One region of the Mesorhizobium sp. M1348 genome, then DNA from elsewhere that is predicted to be linked to it. Evidence: predicted binding sites of a transcription regulator. Region 1 holds the regulator's gene; the other holds the start of a gene.
The links. The regulator PhoB, encoded in region 1, activates phosphate uptake and scavenging genes when phosphate is short. The targets are predictions, from matches to a motif close to TGTCATNNANCTGTCAT.
Positions count from the first base shown of each region.

Region 2: the regulator PhoB is predicted to act here: its motif matches at 6,370-6,386, upstream of NKH13_RS00140 (alkaline phosphatase D family protein).

Region 1 covers NZ_JAMYLH010000001.1:281,835-291,599, reverse strand. Annotated here, with positions in the region: gene NKH13_RS01480 (CHASE domain-containing protein) at 1-1,436, opposite strand, end outside; gene NKH13_RS01475 (ATP-binding cassette domain-containing protein) at 1,566-2,360, opposite strand; gene NKH13_RS01470 (sugar ABC transporter permease) at 2,438-3,805, opposite strand; gene xylF (D-xylose ABC transporter substrate-binding protein) at 3,948-4,988, opposite strand; gene NKH13_RS01460 (ROK family protein) at 5,264-6,508, shown strand; gene phoB (phosphate regulon transcriptional regulator PhoB) at 6,518-7,207, opposite strand; gene phoU (phosphate signaling complex protein PhoU) at 7,224-7,931, opposite strand; gene pstB (phosphate ABC transporter ATP-binding protein PstB) at 7,964-8,767, opposite strand; gene pstA (phosphate ABC transporter permease PstA) at 8,764-9,615, opposite strand; gene pstC (phosphate ABC transporter permease subunit PstC) at 9,619-9,765, opposite strand, start outside.
Region 2 covers NZ_JAMYLH010000001.1:19,607-29,371, forward strand. Annotated here, with positions in the region: gene NKH13_RS00100 (TPM domain-containing protein) at 1-685, shown strand, start outside; partial or broken gene NKH13_RS00105 (TPM domain-containing protein) at 738-1,581, shown strand; gene NKH13_RS00110 (TPM domain-containing protein) at 1,592-2,230, shown strand; gene NKH13_RS00115 (GNAT family N-acetyltransferase) at 2,348-2,854, shown strand; gene ppa (inorganic diphosphatase) at 2,971-3,501, shown strand; gene NKH13_RS00125 (hypothetical protein) at 3,519-4,109, opposite strand; gene NKH13_RS00130 (TetR/AcrR family transcriptional regulator) at 4,207-4,812, opposite strand; gene NKH13_RS00135 (MFS transporter) at 4,895-6,178, shown strand; gene NKH13_RS00140 (alkaline phosphatase D family protein) at 6,459-8,033, shown strand; gene NKH13_RS00145 (hypothetical protein) at 8,075-8,356, opposite strand; gene typA (translational GTPase TypA) at 8,555-9,765, shown strand, end outside.

The DNA of each region.
Region 1 (9,765 bases):
CCGCGGCCTTCGAGCGACCAGTCGACCTTCAGCGCACCGACTGAATTGCCGGCCTCGCCATGCTTCAGCGCATTCGTCGCCAGTTCATGAAAGACGAGGCCGAGTGCCTGCGTCGTCTTTTCGTCGAGAAGAACCTCCGGTCCCGACAACAGCCCTTCAGGAAGCTCGCTGCCGAACACCTGGCCAAGCTCGATGCGCAGCAGGTCGCCGAGATCGGCTTTCTGCCAGCGTGAGCGCGTCAACATGTCCTGGGAAGCCGCCATCGCCTGCAGCCGGGCCGAGAAAGACGTCGAGAATTCCTGGACGTCGGCGGTGTGCGATGCTGTCTGGCGCGCGATTGCCAGCACCCGCGTGATCGAGTTCTTGATGCGATGCTTCATCTCCTGCAGCATCAGGTCTTTTTCCAGCAGGCTCTTTTCGGTCGTTTCGTGAAGCAGCGAGACCGCCTCATAGGCCCGCTCCTGGTAGCGGGCCACCAGCGCAATGGCGCCGGCAAGCAGCAGCCCGAACAATCCGAGCATCACCGGGATGGCGCGCGAGGAAGGTTGCGAGAAAGCACTTGTCGGCCTGAACAGGACGACCCACTGCCGGCCGGCGACCGTGATCTTGCGGGTGACCAGCAGCCTGTCGCCGAGGCTCGAAACAGGCGGCGTTTCCGACTGGAACAGCAGGTTGTCGCTGTCCACCGTGCCGTCATAGATCTCGGTGTTGACCGGCAGCAATGGTGCCCGGCTGAGCGCAGCCTGGAACAGGTCACGGGCGCGGAAGGCCGCATAAAGGAAGCCGGCAGTCGAGGATCTCGACGCGTTTACGGCGTCCGGCGCGGTTTCCACATTGAGCCGGACGAAGACGAGGAACCCGGCAAAGGTCTGCGCGGCACCCGTATCCTTGCCGAGCTGCACGAGCCCGCTGGCATGCTGCTGGTCGTCGGCCATCGCCTTTTCGATCGCCTCGCGCTGCACCGGCCCGGCAAACATGTCGTAGCCGATGCTGGATTTATTGGACGGATCCAGCGGTTCGAACAGCACGATGGGCGTACGCCACGGCAAGTTCGTGTCGGGATAGATCGGATGGCTTGCGCCGTGATCGTGCAGGATATCGCGCTCGACCGCCGCCTCGTTTCCCGTCTTCGCCAGGCGGAGGAAGCCGATGCCGCGCAGGCCAGCGAAATTATTGTCGATGTCGAGCGCTTTGAAGAAAGCCTTGAACTCGCCTTGCGAGATACCGCCATTGCGCGCGTCGAACAGCGCCCGGGTTGAGCGCAGCAGCGACAGGTCCAGGTCGATGCGGCTTTCAATCCGGTTAAGCGCGTCGTCGGCCGTCGCCTCGAATTTTATGCGGGCCGCCTCCTGGGTGGCAAAATAGGCAAAACCCGCCATCGTCAGGCTGATCAGCGCGACGGCGATAAAAGCGACGGTCGGAAAAAGCTTCTTCAATTGCTGATACGTCCCGTGGACGGTTCGGCATCTTTATGGGCAAGTCCCGACGCCAACACAATGGCGAGGCCAAAGCATGGTGACGGCTGGCATATTTTGGCGGCTTGTGATTAGCCGGCTAATTCTCATTCATGCGGCGATCTTCAGGGCGCCCGGCCCCGGAATGGCGCCGGGTGGGCACTTGCCGAGGATGATCATGCCGAGCACTTCGTCCTGGGTGACGTCGGTCGTGCGTGCCGTGCCGACAACCCGACCGTTCTTCATGACGCAGACACGGTCGGCAAGCTCGAACACGTCATGGATGTCGTGGCTGATCAGGAAGATGCCGATGCCGTCGGCCTTGAGCTGCCTGACCAGTTCGCCGACCTGTGCCGTCTCCTGCGGCCCGAGTGCCGCCGTCGGCTCGTCCATGATCAGGATGCGGGCGTTGAACAGGATGGCGCGGGCGATCGCAACCGACTGCCGCTGGCCCCCCGAGAGCTTTACCACCGGCTCCTTGAAGCGTTGGAAACGCGGATTAAGCCTACCCATCACCTTGCGCGCCTCAGCCTCCATGGCGACGTCGTCGAGCGTACCCCAGGCGGTCATCAACTCGCGGCCGAGAAACAGGTTGGCGGCCGCATCGACATTGTCGGCCAGCGCCAGCGTCTGGTAGATCGTCTCGATGCCGTACTTCTTGGCGTCGCGGGGGTTGGAGATCGAAGCCTCCTCGCCGTTGACGAAAATCTGGCCCGCATCGCGCTTGTAGGCGCCGGACAGGATTTTTATCAACGTCGATTTGCCGGCACCGTTATGGCCGAGCAAAGCCATCACCTCGCCCGGGAAAAGATCGACCGAGGCATCGTCGACGGCGCGAATGCCGCCGAAGGCGATCGAAATGTTGCGCATGTCGATCAGCGGCGTGGGAGCGGTCTTGTCTGCCATGCTTGTTCTTCCTCCCTATAGATCCTGCTTGAGCATGATCTTGTCCGAAAGCCGGTTTCCACCTTGCGGGATCATGCTCAGACCCGTTTGCGATAGACGGTATCGAGCCACACCGCGACCACCAGCACGGCGCCGACAACAATGCTCTGCAGCGGCGAATCGATGCCGAGTAGCACCATGCCGGATTGCAGCGACTGCATCAAAAGCGCGCCGAGCATGGCGCCGAGCACGGTGCCGGAGCCGCCGGCGAGCGACGTGCCGCCGATCACCGCCGCCGCGATAACCAGGAGCTCGTCCAGCGTGCCCAGCGCATTGGTCGACGAGTTCTGCCTGGCTGACGAGATCGCTGCGGCGATCGTCGCCAGCACGCCCATGATCATGAACACCTTCATGGTCACCCAGCGCGTGTTGATACCGGCAAGGTTGGCTGCTTCCGGATTGCCGCCGATGGCGAAGACATAGCGGCCGAAACGGGTACGCTTGGCGATGAAGGTCATGATCAGCCCTACGGCTACAGCCATCAGCACGGGTATGGCGATGCCATGGGCGATGAACAACCCGCCTTCGGGAACGGTTATATTGTTGGCCGCCGCATATCTGTTCACGATGCCGACCGGCCAAGGATAGGAATTGGCGAGCCATATGGCGCCCATGATGACAAGGCAAGTGACGGCCCCGAGGAACGTCTCGGCCCAGATCGGGCGTAACGGGAAGCGGAACCGCTTGCGCTGCACCCGCCCGTTGAGCAGCATGAACACAACCGCAAGGCATGCGACAATTCCGACGATCCAGCTCCATCGCGCGCCGATCGAACCCGCCGGTCCGCCGCCCATCAGCTGGAAAGTGGCATCAAGCGGCGCAATCGTCTGCCCACTGGCGACCCACCATGCGGCACCCCGCCAGACCAGAAGGCCGCCCAGCGTCACGATGAAGGCCGGCACCTCGAGATAAGCGATGATGTATCCCTGGAACGCTCCGATCAGAAGGCCAAGCGCCAGGCCGATGGCCAGCGCCACGATCCAGATCCAGGGGTTGCCTAATTGCAGACCGACCATTCGCACCAGGAAATGCACCTGCGCAAAGCCCATGACCACGCCGATCAGGCCTTCGGCGGAGCCGACCGACAGGTCGATATTGCGCATGACGATAACCAGCACCATTCCGGCGGCCATTATGGCCACGGCGGAAGTCTGCACCGACAGGTTCCAGAGATTGCGTGGCGTCAGGAAGGTCCGGCTGTCGAACTCGAACGGATTGACGCCGAGCCGTACGCTAGAAACGACATGCAGGCCGACCCAGATGACCAGCAGCGCGCCGACCATGCCGAGCATGCGCGTGTCGAGTTCGGTTGCCTTGAGAAATCGGGCAACGATGCCGAGCTCGGATTCCCGCGCCCGGTCTGCGGTCGAGCTGTCGACCGGCGTGTTGGAAGTCGTGTCGGTCATTATGTTTCTCCCGCCGGGTTGCCGTCTGCCGCGGATGCCGGAAGCAGCCTAGAAGTTATCCGCCGGAAGCGGAAAAACAACTCTTGTTGAAAAAACGCCGCGGCGAGCGGCCGCGGCGTTCGGACTTCTCGGAAACGTCGGGTCAGTTGCAGACCGCAACAGTGCCCGCCGCCACACCCGCGCAGACCTCTTCTTTCTTGATCCAGCCGGCATCGATGACGACGTTGAGGTTATCTTTGGTGATGGCGACCGGGGTCAGGAACAGGGATTTTACGGTGTTGCCGCCGGGCGTGGTGAAATCCTTCACGCCGGCAATGTCGGTCATCTGCTTGCCGTCGGCCAGTTGCGAGGCGATCTCGGCGGCGTTCTTGCCGAGCTCGCGCGCATCCTTCCACACCGACACGGTCTGCGTGCCGAGCGCGATGCGGTTCAGCGCGGCGTGGTCGCCGTCCTGGCCCGAAACCGGAACAGATCCGGCCAGCCCTTGCGCCGTCAATGCGGCGACGACGCCGCCGGCAGTACCGTCATTGGCCGCGACCACTGCATCGACCTTGTTGTCGTTCGCGGTCAGGAACTGTTCCATGTTCTTCTGGGCGTTGGCCGGCAGCCAGCCGTCGGTATAGGCCTCGCCGACATTCTTGATCTTGCCGCTGTCTATTGCGTCCTTCAGTACTTCCATCGAACCGGCAAACAGGAAATCGGCATTCGGATCGGCGCCCGAGCCCTTGATGAAGACGTAGTTGCCTTCCGGTTTCACCTTGAACACTTCGCGGGCCTGCATGCGGCCGACTTCCTTGTTGTCGAAGGTCAGGTAGAAGACGTCCTTGTTCTCGATCAGCCGGTCGTAGCCGACAACCGGAATACCTTCGTCCAGCGCCTTTTGCACGGCCGGCCCGATGGCCGAGGCGTCCTGCGCCAGGATGATCAGTGCGTTGGCGCCCTGCGAGATCAGGCTCTCGACGTCGGTGAGCTGCTTGCCGGGGTTGGACTGTGCGTCGGCGGAAATATACTTGTCGCCGGCGGCCTCGATGGCCGCCTTCATTGCGGCCTCGTCGGTCTTCCAGCGCTCTTCCTGGAAGTTCGACCAGGAAACGCCGATGACCTTGTCTTTAGCCTGCGCCACCGACGCCAGCGCCAGCGTCATGGCGACACCCGCCAGAATGGCGGTCGTGAATTTCTTCATCATATCCTCCCTGCGCCGCGTACGGCGTGACCATTGGCCCAAAGACCAGCTAATTTTTTCGAGCCTCGAAAAAATACTGGCCCGATCTCCGGCTGCTGTCAACATCGATTCTGATGGATTTTGATGAGTCTGAGAGTTTTTTCGAGCGTCGGAATAAACGATGACAGCGCCACCTGCATCTGACACTATTTGCCTGCATCCGACACTATTTGTCGGACATTACCGACGGCTTCCGGTTCATGAGCGGCCGCGGCAACCGGGAGGAAAGCAAAACGATGTCGGTCGGAATCCGCCATGACGATTTGCGCCGGCGCAACCGGGCGATGGTGATCTCGGCAGTCCGCCGGGTTGGCCAGCCATCGCGTACGGAGATCGCCGCAGCCACCGGCCTCAGCCATTCGACCATATCGGCGATCTCCTCCGACCTGATACGGGAAGGCATCCTCGCCGAGAGCAAGGCAAGCGAGCCCGTTTCGTTGAAACGCGGTCGTCCGCAGGTCGGCCTCGCCCTCAACCCGGAAGCGGCGGCGGTGCTGACCGTGGTGTTGTCGCTCAATTTCCTGTCGGCCGCCATCATCGACTATGCGGGACACGTCGTAGCCGAGGAACAGCGCCGGCTGGACACGCTGACCATGCCGCGCGACGAGCTGATCCGCGAATGCATGGCCGTCGTCCGGCGCCGGCTGGAGGATCCAGACCTTGACGTCCGCAGTGTCGCCCGCATCGCCCTGGCGATTCAGGGCATTACCGACTCCCCTGCACGCGCCATGCTGTGGTCGCCGATCACGCCGCAGACGGACATCGCCTTTGCCGATATGCTGGAAGATCAATTCGGCATCCCGGCCACGGTGGAGAACGACTGCAATATGATGGCGGTGGCTTTGCGCTGGCGCGATCCGGATCGCTATCGCGACGACTTCATCGCCATCCTGCTTTCGCACGGCATCGGCATGGGGCTGGTGTTGAAGGGCGAGCTGTTCACCGGCACGCATTCCTCCGGCGGCGAGTTTGGCCACATGATCCATCGTCCGGGCGGCGCGCTCTGCCGATGCGGGCGGCGCGGCTGCATCGAGGCCTATGCCGGCAACTACGCCATCTGGCGCAACGCCAGGCAGATGAGCGAAGACAGCGAACCCATCGCCGACGTCAGCGACGCCGACATGCGCGCGCTGGCGGCCCGGGCGCGCGAGAAGGATGGGCCGGAACGCGAGGCCTACCGCAAGGCCGGCGAGGCGCTGGGTTTCGGTCTCGGCTCGCTGTTCGCGCTGATCGATCCGGCACCGGTCGCGATGGTCGGCGCCAGTGCCGCCGCCTTCGATCTGATCGAGCCGGCCTTGCGCCAGGCCATCGCCCAGACCGCCGGCGGCCAGCATTCGGGTTCGATCTCCTTCGATACCGAGCCGAACGAATTGCCGCTGATCCGCGAAGGCTGTGCGATGCGGGCGTTAAGCTTCGTCGACCAGGAGATTTTCGCGCCGGGCGCGCAAATGAGGCCCCGCGTCAGAAAGAACGTGGCCTGACCCGGCGGATCAATCTTCCCTGATCGCGTAGCCGGCACCGCGGATGGTGCGGATGACATCAGGCATGCGGCCGTTGTTGACGGCTTTGCGCAGCCGGCCGACATGCACGTCGACGGTGCGTTCGTCGATATAGATCGTCTCGCCCCAGACATTATCGAGCAACTGGCTGCGCGAGAAGACGCGGCCCGGATGCCGCATCATGAACTCGAGCAACCGGAATTCGGTCGGCCCGAGCCTGATTTCGCTCTTCTTGCGATAGACCCTGTGCGATTCGCGATCGAGCACGATGTCGCCGACCTTCAGCACGCTTGACAACACTTCCGGCTTGGCGCGCCGCAGCAGCGCCTTGACCCTGGCCATGAATTCCGGTGTCGAAAATGGTTTGACCAGATAGTCGTCGGCGCCGGTCGAAAGACCGCGCACCCGGTCGCTCTCCTCGCCGCGCGCGGTCAGCATGATGATCGGCAGCCGCTCGGTTTCGGGGCGCACCCGCAACCGGCGGCAGAGCTCGATGCCGGAAACCGCTGGTATCATCCAGTCGAGCACCAGAAGATCGGGCACATTCTCCTGCAAACGGATCTCGGCTTCGTCGCCGCGTGTCACCACCTCGACCTGGTAGCCTTCGGATTCGAGATTGTAGCGGAGCAGCACACCCAACGGCTCCTCGTCCTCCACCACCATTATGCGTGGTGCGATCATCGGCTGGGCACCCCCATCATGTCACCGGCGCGGACATTGTCGTTTCGTCCTGCTTCGGACGATTGACCGGCAATTGCTCGCCGGTCAGCACATAATACGCATTTTCGGCGATGTTGGTGACATGGTCGCCGATCCGCTCCAGATTCTTGGCGCAGAACAGCAGATGCGTGCAAGCGGTGATGTTGCGCGGATCTTCCATCATGTAGGTCAACAGCTCGCGGAACACGGACGTGTATTTGACGTCGATGCGCTCGTCTGCGGCACGCAGCTTGGCCAACGCGGCCGCATCGCCTGCGGCATATTCCTCAATGACGCCCTGCACCTGGATGAGCACCAGCTGCGCCATCGCGTCGATGGAATGCGACAGGTCGCGCGGCGTGACGCTGAGGCCGACCGCACTCACACGCTTGGCGATGTTCTTGGCAAGGTCGCCGATGCGTTCGAGGTCGCCGGCCATACGGATCGCTCCGACGACATGGCGAAGATCGTGGGCCATCGGCTGGCGTTTGGCGATCAGGGTGATGGCGCGATCGTCCAGTTCGCGTTGACGCGCATCCATGATGGCGTCGTCGGAAACGACGCGTTGCGCCAGCACGTTGTCGGAATTCAACAGGGCCTTGGTCGCCCCGCCGACCATCGAACCGGCGAGGTCGGCCATGTCGCGGATCAGCTTGCTGATCTGCTCGAGATCCTCGTCGAAAGAAGCGACTGTGTGTTCGCCCATGGTCCTGTCCTCATATGCATGATCGGAACGGCTCAGCCGAAGCGGCCGGTGATGTAGTCCTGCGTGCGCTTCTCGCGGGGCGACGTGAAGATCTTCTCGGTCCGGTCGAACTCGACCAGCTCACCCAGATACATGAAGGCGGTCTGGCGCGACACGCGCGCCGCCTGCTGCATGTTGTGAGTGACGATGACGATCGTGTAGTCGGCTTGCAATTCGTCGATCAGTTCCTCGATCTTGGCCGTCGACAACGGGTCGAGCGCCGAAGCCGGTTCGTCGAGCAGAATGACTTCCGGCTTCACGGCCACGGTGCGGGCGATACAGAGCCGCTGCTGCTGGCCGCCGGACAGGCTCAAGCCACTGGCGTTGAGCTTGTCCTTGACCTCGCTCCACAGCGCGGCGCGCTTCAACGCCTGTTCGACGCGGCCGTCCATCTCGGACTTGCCGAGATTCTCGTAGAGCCTGACGCCGAAGGCGATGTTCTCGTAGATCGACATCGGGAACGGCGTCGGCTTCTGGAACACCATGCCGATCTTGGTGCGCAGCAGATTGAGATCCTGCGACCGGTCGAGAATATTCTTGCCGTCGAGCAGCACCTGGCCCTCGGCTGTCTGTTTCGGGTAGAGCTCATAGATGCGGTTGAACACACGCAGCAGCGTCGATTTCCCGCAGCCCGAAGGCCCAATGAAGGCCGTGACACTGCGCTCGGGCAGCGACAGGCTAATGTCCTTCAGCGCCTTGCTCTGGCCGTAGTAGAAGTTGAGGTTCTTGACCTCGATCTTCGTCTTCTCGGCGACCGTTTCGGTCATCGTCATGTCCGGGGACAACATCTGTGTCATCTGTCCTCTCTGCGTCCGGTAAGGCTGCGGGCGAGGATGCTCAAGCCCAGAACCGTCAGGGTGATTATGAGTGCGCCGGTCCACGCCAGCTGCTGCCATTCCTCGTAAGGGCTGAGAGCGAACTGGAAGATGGTCACCGGCAGGCTGGCCATCGGCGCGTTGATATTGCTGCTCCAGAACTGGTTGTTGAGCGCGGTGAAGAGCAGCGGCGCCGTCTCGCCGGAAATGCGTGCTATCGCCAGCAATATACCGGTGACGATGCCGGACAATGCGGCGCGATAGGCGACCGAACGGATCACCACCCAGCGCGGCGCGCCGATCGCGGCACCGGCTTCACGCAACGCGTTCGGTACCAGGTTGAGCATGTCTTCAGTGGTGCGCACGACCACCGGAATGACCAGGATGGCAAGCGCCACGGCGCCGGCAATGGCCGAGAAATGTCCCATTGGCCGCACCATCAGCTCATAGACGAACAAGCCGATGATGATCGACGGCGCCGACAACAGGATGTCGTTGATGAAGCGGACGACGGTGGTGATGCGCGAAAAGCGTCCATACTCGGCCATGTAGGTTCCCGCCAGCACGCCGATCGGCGTGCCGACGACAACGGCGATGATCGTCATCAGCAGGCTGCCCGCGATGGCATTGAGCAGGCCGCCGGCCTCGCCGGGTGGTGGCGTCATCTCGGTGAAGACCGCGAGCGAAAGCCCGGCCGTACCCTTATAGACCAGCGCGCCGAGGATGAGCGCCAGCCAGGCAAGCCCGATGCCGGCGGCGACGACGCAAAGCGCCATCATCACCGAATTCCTGGCTTTGCGGCGGCTGTGGAGCGATGAGGATGTCGACATCGGTCAGGCTCCCGTACGGGCGTCGATCCGCATCAGCATATAGCGGGCGGCGGCAAGGATCAGGAAGGTGATGACGAACAGGATCAGGCCGAGCGAAACCAGCGAGGAGGTGTAGAGGTCGCCGTCGGCCTCCGTGAATTCATTGGCGAT
Region 2 (9,765 bases), 260 kb from region 1:
CGATGCCGCGGCCAAGGCGGCGCTGACGCAGAAGCTTGCCGATTTCGAGACCAAGGGGTCCGACCAGATCGTCGTCGCGACCATTCCCAGCCTCGACGGCGAGGAGATCGAGCCTTACGCCAACCGGCTGTTTCGCGCCTGGAAACTCGGCCAGGCGAAGGAGAACAACGGCGTGCTTTTGCTGGTGGCGCCGAACGACCGCAAGATGCGCATCGAGGTCGGCTATGGGCTTGAAGGCACGCTGACCGACCTGCACACCAAGCTGATCATCGAAAACGACATGGTACCGGCCTTCCGCGCCGGCGATTTCTCCGGCGGCATCAGCAAGGCCGTCGACGACATGATCATGGTGCTGGAAGGCAATCCCGAAGAGCTGGAGGCGCGCGGCGAACGCAACCAGCAGCCGCCGTTCAACAGCGACGATCTGTTCTTCACGATCTTCATAGCCATCTGGGCAATCATCTTTTTCGGCGGCCTCGCAGCCTCCATCCTGCCGCCGATCTTCGGCCAGAAGATCGGTCCCGGCCGCTATCGCTGGCTGGGCATGACCTTCGAGCCAAGCCGGCGGTCGTCCGGCGGCTGGTCGGGAGGTTCCGGCGGGGGATGGTCGTCGGGTTCAAGCGGTGGCGGGTTTTCCGGCGGCGGCGGTTCGTCCGGCGGCGGCGGCTCCTCGGGGAGCTGGTGACGAGATGACAAGACACGCCATCAGCCCGGTGGAATCCGGCCGTTTCATAAAAATGATCGGCACCGCGCTTATGGCCATGGCGGTGCTGCTGGTCGGCTTCGCGGCCTTCGCCGCCGAACTGCCGGCGCTGACCGGACGGGTCGTCGACAATGCCGGCATCATCGATACCGCGACCAAGGCGGCGCTGACGCAGAAGCTTGCCGATTTCGAGACCAAGGGGTCCGACCAGATCGTCGTCGCGACCATCCCCAGCCTCGACGGCGAGGAGATCGAGCCTTACGCCAACCGGCTGTTTCGCGCCTGGAAACTCGGCCAGGCGAAGGAGAACAACGGCGTGCTTTTGCTGGTGGCGCCGAACGACCGCAAGATGCGCATCGAGGTCGGCTATGGGCTGGAAGGCACGCTGACCGATCTGCACACCAAGCTGATCATCGAAAACGACATGGTGCCGGCTTTTCCGTGCCGGCGATTTCTCAGGCGGCATCAGCAAGGCCGTCGACGACATGATCATGGTGCTGGAAGGCAATCCCGAAGAACTGGAGGCGCGCGGCAAGCGCAATCCGGCGAATGACAACCCTGTCGATCCCATCTTCGTGCTGTTCATCGTCCTGTGGGCGACGATGTTCTTCGGCGGCTTGGCAATGGCGTTCCTGCCGCCGATCTTCGGCACGAAACTGTCGCCGGGCGTGTACAAATGGCTGGGCATGACGTTCCGCTACGGCCGTGGGCCAGGTTCGTCACCCTCCGGTGGCGGGGGCTGGACGTCGGGGACCTCGTCCGGCAGTGGCTGGTCGTCTGGAAGTTCCGGCAGCGGTTGGTCGTCCGGAAGTTCCGGCGGCGGGTTTTCAGGCGGCGGCGGTTCGTCCGGCGGCGGCGGTTCTTCAGGAAGCTGGTGAGACATCAATCATGGCAACACGACCGATCAGCCCCGAGGATCATGAGCGCATCGCCGATGCGATCCGCGCTGCCGAATCAAAGACCGACGGCGAGATCTACTGCGTCGTGGCGCACGCCAGCGACGGCTATTTCTTCCCGGCCGCTTTCATGGCGATGCTCGGCATGCTCGTCGTCAGTCTCGGCGTCGGTTACGGGCTGGAAGCCTGGTGGCTGTCGATCCGCTTGCCGCATTTCGTCATCGCCGAGCTTCTGGCGCTTGCCAGTGTGCTCATCCTGTTGTGGGCACTGCCCGCATTGCGCATCCATTTGGTGCCGAGGCGTCTGCGCTACCAGGCCGCCCACGCCAATGCGATGAAGCAGTTCCTCGCTCGCAACGTCCACCGCACCACGGCGCGCACCGGCGTGCTGGTGTTCGTCTCGATTGCGGAGCGCTATGCCGAGGTGGTCGCCGACAGCGGGATCGATTCTCGTGTCGGCCAGCATGTCTGGGACGGTGTCGTCCGCGACCTTACGGCGCATGCCGGCGACGATCGGCTTGCCGAGGGGTTCGTCAAGGCGATCCAAGCGGTCGGTGCGGTACTGGCCGAGCATTTTCCGGTCTCGACCGGCGACAGCAACGAACTGGACGACCATCTGGTCGAGATTTGATCTCGCCAAAAGCGGTTTTGCAGCGTCTCAAGGACGCACCGTCCGGCTGTGTGAAAGCATCGCGGCGGCTGACCGGACTCTTGCAATCGGGCGCAGCGGGTTTATGGTTAACCAATCATGAATACGCTGAGCATCGACATCAGGAAAGCCGAACCGCGCGATGCAGCCGCCATCGCCGACGTGCATCTCGAGGCCTGGCGCGGCGCCTATTCGGGCATCATCCCGCACCGCACGCTGACATCGATGATCAACCGCCGCGGCGCCGACTGGTGGGCGAATGCCATTCGCCGCGCTGCCACCGTCCTGGTCGTCGAAATCGGCGGCAAAATTGCCGGCTATGCGACGATCGGCAAGAACCGCGCCCGCGAACTCAGGCAGCAGGGCGAGATCTACGAACTTTACCTGCGGCCGGAATATCAAGGCATCGGGCTCGGCAGCCGGCTGTTCTCGGCCGCACGGGCACGGCTGGCCGACCATGGCCTGAAAGGCATGGTGGTCTGGGCGCTGGAAGACAATCAGAACGCACTTGCCTTCTATGCCGGCGCCGGTGGCCGCGATGTTGCCGAGGGCGTCGAGATATTCGAGCAGAAAGCGCTGAAGAAGGTCGCTTTCGTCTGGGAATGACGGCCAGCGCATGATCCGGCCGGTTTTCGGTTCGGACGATCTCCCCGTACCATTCGCCGCATTGCACCATTCGCCGTCGCCCGCTATCGATCTCCAATCGAGAGAGGGATAAAGCGATGCGTATCGAAGCGATTGCCAGCGGAAAGAACCCGCCCGAGGACGTCAACGTCATCATCGAGGTGCCGATCGGCGGCGAGCCGATCAAGTACGAGATGGACAAGGAGGCCGGCACGCTGTTCGTCGACCGCTTCCTGCACACGTCGATGCGTTATCCCGGTAATTACGGTTTCGTGCCGCACACGCTGTCGGGCGACGGCGACCCGATCGACGTGCTGGTCTGCAACACACGCGCGCTGGTGCCGGGCTGTGTCATCAATGTGCGGCCGATCGGCGTGCTGGTGATGGAGGACAATGCCGGCCAGGACGAGAAGGTCATCGCGGTGCCTTCGCCCAAGCTGACCTTGCGCTATGAGGACGTTCACGAATACACGCAATTGCCCGACATTACCCGCCAGCAAGTGCAGCACTTCTTCGAGCACTACAAGGATCTCGAACCCGGCAAATGGGTCAAGATCGAGGGCTGGTACGACGCCGCCTATGCCAAGAAGATGATCGTCGAGGCAATCGAGCGGGCCAAGCGCAAGTAATTAACGGGCGCAAATAATCAGTTATCGACGCGGCCGAAATCGGGCGTGTTGCCGATCACCACACGCTTGTCCTTGCCACAGGCGAAGGTGCGGGCCTTCTCGTCGGCAAGCTTGCGCGCCTGATCGTTGGCGGCGGGATTGCCGGTGGCGAGCACAAGGGCGATCGTGCAGCCTTCGTGGGCGTCAGGCTGGGCAACCTTGGCGACGATCAGGACTTCCGTCGACTTGTTCTCGCCCTCGCTATCGCTGATCGAGCGACGATGGATGACCGCGAAAGGGACGACAGTTTTGCCGTTGGTTTCGATCCGCCACTCGACTTTGGGTCCAGCCGAATTGAGACCGGAAAAGCTTTCCCAGACCGTGGTCATATCGCCAGGTGGAAAGCCGTAGAACAGCGATTCCCGCGCATCGTCGTAGGAAACCATCACCGGGTAGCCGCCATAGCCCGAACAGGCGAGGTCGGCCCAGTCGCCGTCGCCTTCCTCCGCCTGGGCATAGGTCACGCAGTCCTTCTCCCAGACGAGATCGCTATAGACGCTGGATATGTCGCCAGCCCGGGCGGCATTGCAGAAGCCAGCGAAGGCAAATGGGATCAAAAGAGCGCGCATGGCGGACAACTCCGTTTGGGCTGCCGCAGCGTACCGTCAAATTTAGCGGCAGCCTAGACGAACTCAGGCTGCTCACAGTGATCTGGTAAACGGAACGCTATTTCTTCAAGCTTGCTTCGATCAGAAGGTCGGCGTTGCGGGCCACGGACTTCGCCGGTCCGCCGGCACCGAACAGCTGCCCGCTGATATAGGCACCCTCGATCAGAAGCAGCAGCCCGTCGCCCAGCGTGTCGGCGTCGCGGGCACCCATTGCCGCCGCCATGGCGCGCAGGCGTCGGCGCAATTCCTGCTTGTTGGCCTCGCTCACCACGCGGGCCGGGTGGCCATGTTCGGGATACTCGACGGCCGCATTGGTCATGCCGCAGCCGCGATAGTCGGGCCTTTGCGTGCGCTTGCCGACACGCGTCAGGAAGGCGACGATCTGGGCGCGCGGATCGCCGGGATGGGCATTCACCGCCACGTCGAAGCGTTCCCAGAATTCGAGGTCATAGTGCCGGAGGTAGGATGCGGCCAGCTCATCCTTGGACGGAAAGCTGCGGTAGAGGCTGGGTTTGGTGACGCCGGCACGCCGCACGATCTCATCGACGCCTATTGCCCTGATGCCTTGCCTATAGAACAGATCGCGCGCCACCTGGAGGATCCGTTCGGCGGCGCGAGGCGGCGGTGCGTCATTGGCTTTGATCGTTGGTTCAATGTTTTTCATGCCTGGTCTGCCGATTGCCTGGTTGACAATGTTACCGGTCGGTACGTATGTTTCGCGCTCCTGCAACGTACCGGTCAGTAACATGATAGCTCAATCCCGTCCGTTTGGCCAGCGCTACGCTTTCGTCGTGGTCGCCGTCATCTTCCTCTGCCTGCTCATCGCGGCGGGCCTGCGTTCGGCGCCGGCAGTCATGATGCTGCCGCTGGAGAACAGTTTCGGCTGGCGGCGCGACGTCGTCTCGCTGGCGGCGGCCACCGGCATCTTCCTCTATGGCCTGACCGGGCCCTTTGCCGCAGCGCTGATGGAGCGGATCGGGCTGCGCCGCACATTGCTTGCCGCGCTGCTTTTGATGTCCGGATCGACCGCGCTCAGCCTGCTGATGACCAAGCCATGGCATCTGCTCCTCACCTGGGGCGTGTTTTCCGGCATCAGTTCGGGCGCTGTCGCCACCGTGCTCGGCGCAACCATCGTCAACCGCTGGTTCAAGACCAATCGCGGCCTGGTGATGGGGCTGATGTCGGCGTCCAGCGCCACCGGTCTGCTGGTCTTCCTGCCGCTGCTCGCCTCGCTCGCCCAGTCGGGCGGCTGGAAGCCGGTCGCCATTGCCATTGCCGTGGCCACCGCCGCCTTGGTGCCGCTGGTTTACATGCTGGTGCCGGAGCGCCCGGCCTCGATCGGCATGATGCGTTACGGTGCCGAGGCCGACGACGTGCCGCCGGCGCCGCCGGCCGCGCAAGGCAATTTCCTCGCGCATACACTGAGCACGTTGCGCCGAGCTGCCGGTACGCGCGTGTTCTGGTACCTGTTCGCCACCTTCTTTGTTTGCGGCTTCACCACCAACGGGTTGGTCGGCACGCATCTGATCGCCTTTTGCGGCGACATGGGCATCGGCGAAGTGCAGGCCGCAGGCCTGCTCTCGATGATGGGCATCTTCGATCTTATCGGCACGACACTGTCGGGCTGGCTCACCGACCGTTTCGACCCCCGCAAGCTGCTCGGCGTCTATTACGGTATTCGCGGCCTGTCGCTGATCTATCTGCCTTATTCCGGCTTCTCGGCGACCAGCCTGATCATCTTCGCCGTGTTTTACGGACTGGACTGGATCGCCACCGTGCCGCCGACGCTCAGGCTTTCCAACGAGGCGTTCGGCGACCGCAGCGGGCCGATCGTCTTCGGCTGGATCGTCGCCGGCCATCAGGTCGGTGCGGCGACAGCGGCCTTTTTCGGCGGCACCATGCGCGAGCTGCAAGGCAATTACGAGCTTGCCTTCCTGATCGCCGGCATGACGGCAATAGCCGCCGCCTGCATCTCGCTGCTGATCAACACCGCCCGCCCGGCGTTTGATCCGGAACCGCAGGCGGCTTGAGCTGCGACGGCTGAGCGCTAATCTCCCCCCTTGAGGGGGAGATGGCCGCGAAGCGGCCAGAGGGGGTCGGTCCGACCGGGCTCGGCCCCTTATCGCAGGCGCAGGAGGTCGGCGCTCCATGCGAGACAACCCCCTCTGTCGCCTTCGGCGACATCTCCCCCTCAAGGAGGGAGATTCGCCAGCCTGTTGATCGTCAGAAAACCTTCATCGTTTCGAAATGTGCCTGAAACATTGAAGCTGGAGCTTGGCGGCGACGTTCAACGCCATCCAGGAGACAGCCATGAACAAGATTTCGATGACACGGCGCGCTTTCGTCACGTCGGCCAGCGCCGTTGGCCTGGTCGGCGCCTCGGGTCTCGCCCTTCCCTATTACTCGCGCGCCAATCAGCGCCCGGCCTTCACCCATGGCATTCAGTCCGGCGACGTCGACGCGACCAGCGGCATGGTCTGGACGCGCACGGACCGGCCGTCGCGCGTCATGTTCGAAGTGTCGTCGACGGAAAGCTTCGCCAATGCCGTCCGCCTGGCGCCGCTCGACACCTCGCCGGCCAGCGATTATACGGTGAAGCGGCTGCTTACCGATCTCGCCTCCGACCAGGACATCTTCTACCGCATGGTCGCGGCCGATCTTTCCGACATCAACGCCGTTTCCGAGCCGATCGTCGGCCGCTTCCGCACGGCACCTGCCTCGAAGCGCGACATTCGTTTCGCCTGGTCGGGCGACACCGCCGGCCAAGGCTGGGGCATCGATGACACCGGCATGAAGACCTATGCCACGATTGCGAAGCACACGCCCGACTTCTTCCTGCATTCGGGCGATACGATCTATGCCGATGGCGCGATGAAGGACGAGGTCGACCTGCCCAATGGCGGCAAGTGGAAAAACACAGTGCTGATCGACGAAAAGCGCAAGGTTGCCGAGACGCTGGACGAATACCGGGCGCAGTGGAAATACAACATGATGGACAAGAACGTTCTTGCGCTCAGCGCCATCTGCCCGACTTTCTATCAGTGGGACGATCATGAGGTGCTGAACAACTGGTCGGACTCGAAGGACCTGTCGGCCGACGACCGCTACACCGAAAAGTCAATCCATGTGCTTGCGGCACGTGCGGCGCGCGCCTTCCACGAGATGACGACGATCCGCTACGAACCGTCGGAGCCCGGCCGCGTCTACCGCAAGATCGCCTATGGTCCGCTGCTCGACGTGTTCTTCCTCGACATGCGTTCCTACCGCGGCCCCAACGGTTCGGACATGCAGGAGACGATGACGCCTGAATCGCGCATCCTCGGCGAGCAGCAGATCAAGTGGTTGAAGCGTGAATTGGCGAATTCCAACGCAACCTGGAAAATCATCGCCGCGGACATGCCGCTCGGCCTCGTGGTCTGGAATGACGGTACCAAGAAGGTCGGGGCCGAGGCAGTCAGCAATGGCGACAATGGCCCGGCCAAGGGGCGTGAGCTGGAAATTGCCGACCTTCTTCGCTATATAAAGAATGTGGGTATCAGTAACACTGTCTGGCTCACCGCAGACGTGCATTACACAGCCGCGCATTACTACAATCCGGACAAGGCGCAGTTCCAGGACTTCAATCCGTTCTGGGAATTCGTTTCGGGTCCGATCCATTCCGGTACGTTCGGACCGAATGGTTTCGACATGACCTTCGGCCCGGAGCTGAAGTTCATCAAGGCACCGACTGCCGAACAGGGCCAGAACCTGCCACCGTCGGCCGGCCTGCAGTTCTTCGGCCTTGTCGACATCGATGGCATCACCGAGCAGTTGACGGTGCGGCTGATGGATCGCGACGACAATGAACTCTACAAGGTCACGCTCGATCCGGTGCGGTCGGCGTGAGGCTACTGTGAGGTTACCCTGGGATCACCCAAAGGGTGGCATCAATCGGGATAGCAAACGACGGGAATGTTGGGCCAGACGGCGCTGTCGCATCCAGCGTTTTGCTGCCTTTGCTTGAAGGCGGCGCTGACTGGCCCGGTCACAACCGGGTCGACGCCATCGGGAGCATCGGCAAAAAGCTGCTCGGCCGAAGGCGTGTCGGATTGCAGGGCAGGCCGCGTCTCTTTGAGCGACGCGGCCGACTGCGCCGCGCCTGCCGCGAGGAGGACGGCGAGTGCGGTACATGCCAAAATCGGCCGGAGTCTGATGCCTGCGTCGATCATGAAATTCGAACTGCCCGGACCATGAAAGGTTCCGCCTTGGTTAATAATTCCACTTCACACCAAGACATTTAAGATTTGGTGACTTTATTTGGTGGCTCGCCTCCTCTTTCGCAATTGCGAAAAACCCTGTATGAGCCGCCCAACCGAAAGAGGCAGCGCCTTTTGGCCTGCTGCCTGCAACGCTCCCGAGACCAAAACATGAAAATCCGCAACATCGCGATCATCGCGCACGTCGACCATGGAAAAACCACCCTCGTCGATCAGCTTCTGAAACAGTCCGGCTCGTTCCGAGACAACCAGCGCGTCGCCGAGCGCGCCATGGATTCGAACGATCTCGAAAAGGAACGCGGCATCACCATTCTGGCCAAGGCGACCTCGGTCGACTGGAAGGATACCCGCATCAATATCGTCGACACGCCCGGCCACGCCGACTTCGGCGGCGAGGTCGAGCGCATCCTGTCGATGGTGGATTCGGCCATCGTGCTGGTCGACGCCGCCGAGGGGCCGATGCCGCAGACCAAATTCGTCGTCGGCAAGGCGCTCAAGGTCGGACTGAAGCCTATCGTCGTCATCAACAAGATCGACCGGCCGGATGCCCGCCACGTCGAAGTGGTCAACGAGGTGTTCGACCTGTTTGCGGCGCTTGACGCGACCGACGAGCAGCTCGACTTCCCGATCCTTTACGGTTCAGGCCGCGACGGCTGGGTCTCGGAAAACCCCGAAGGTCCGAAGGACCAGGCTCTGGCGCCGCTGTTCGACCTCGTCATCAAGCACGTACCGGCGCCGACCGTTCATCCCGGCCCGTTCCGCATGATCGGCACCATTCTGGAAGCCAATCCGTTCCTCGGCCGCATCATCACCGGCCGTATCGAATCCGGCACGCTGAAATCCAACCAGGCGGTCAAGGTGCTGCACCATGACGGCACCCAGGTCGAAACCGGCCGCATCTCGAAGATCCTCGCTTTCCGCGGGCTCGAGCGCCAGCCGATCGACGAAGCGCAGGCGGGCGACATCGTCGCCATCGCCGGCTTGTCGAAAGGCACTGTCGCCGACACGTTCTGCGACCTGTCGGTGACCGAGCCGCTGCACGCGCAGCCGATCGATCCGCCGACAGTGACGATGTCGTTCCTCGTCAACGATTCCCCGCTGGCCGGCACCGAAGGCGACAAGGTGACCAGCCGCGTCATCCGCGACCGCCTGCTGCGCGAGGCCGAAGGCAATGTCGCGCTGAAGATCGAGGAATCGCCGGACAAGGATTCGTTCTTCGTCTCCGGCCGCGGCGAATTGCAGTTGGCCGTGCTGATCGAGACGATGCGCCGCGAAGGTTTTGAGATCGCCGTGTCGCGGCCGCGCGTCGTCATGCAGAAGGGCGAGAACGGCGAATTGCTGGAGCCGGTAGAGGAAGTCGT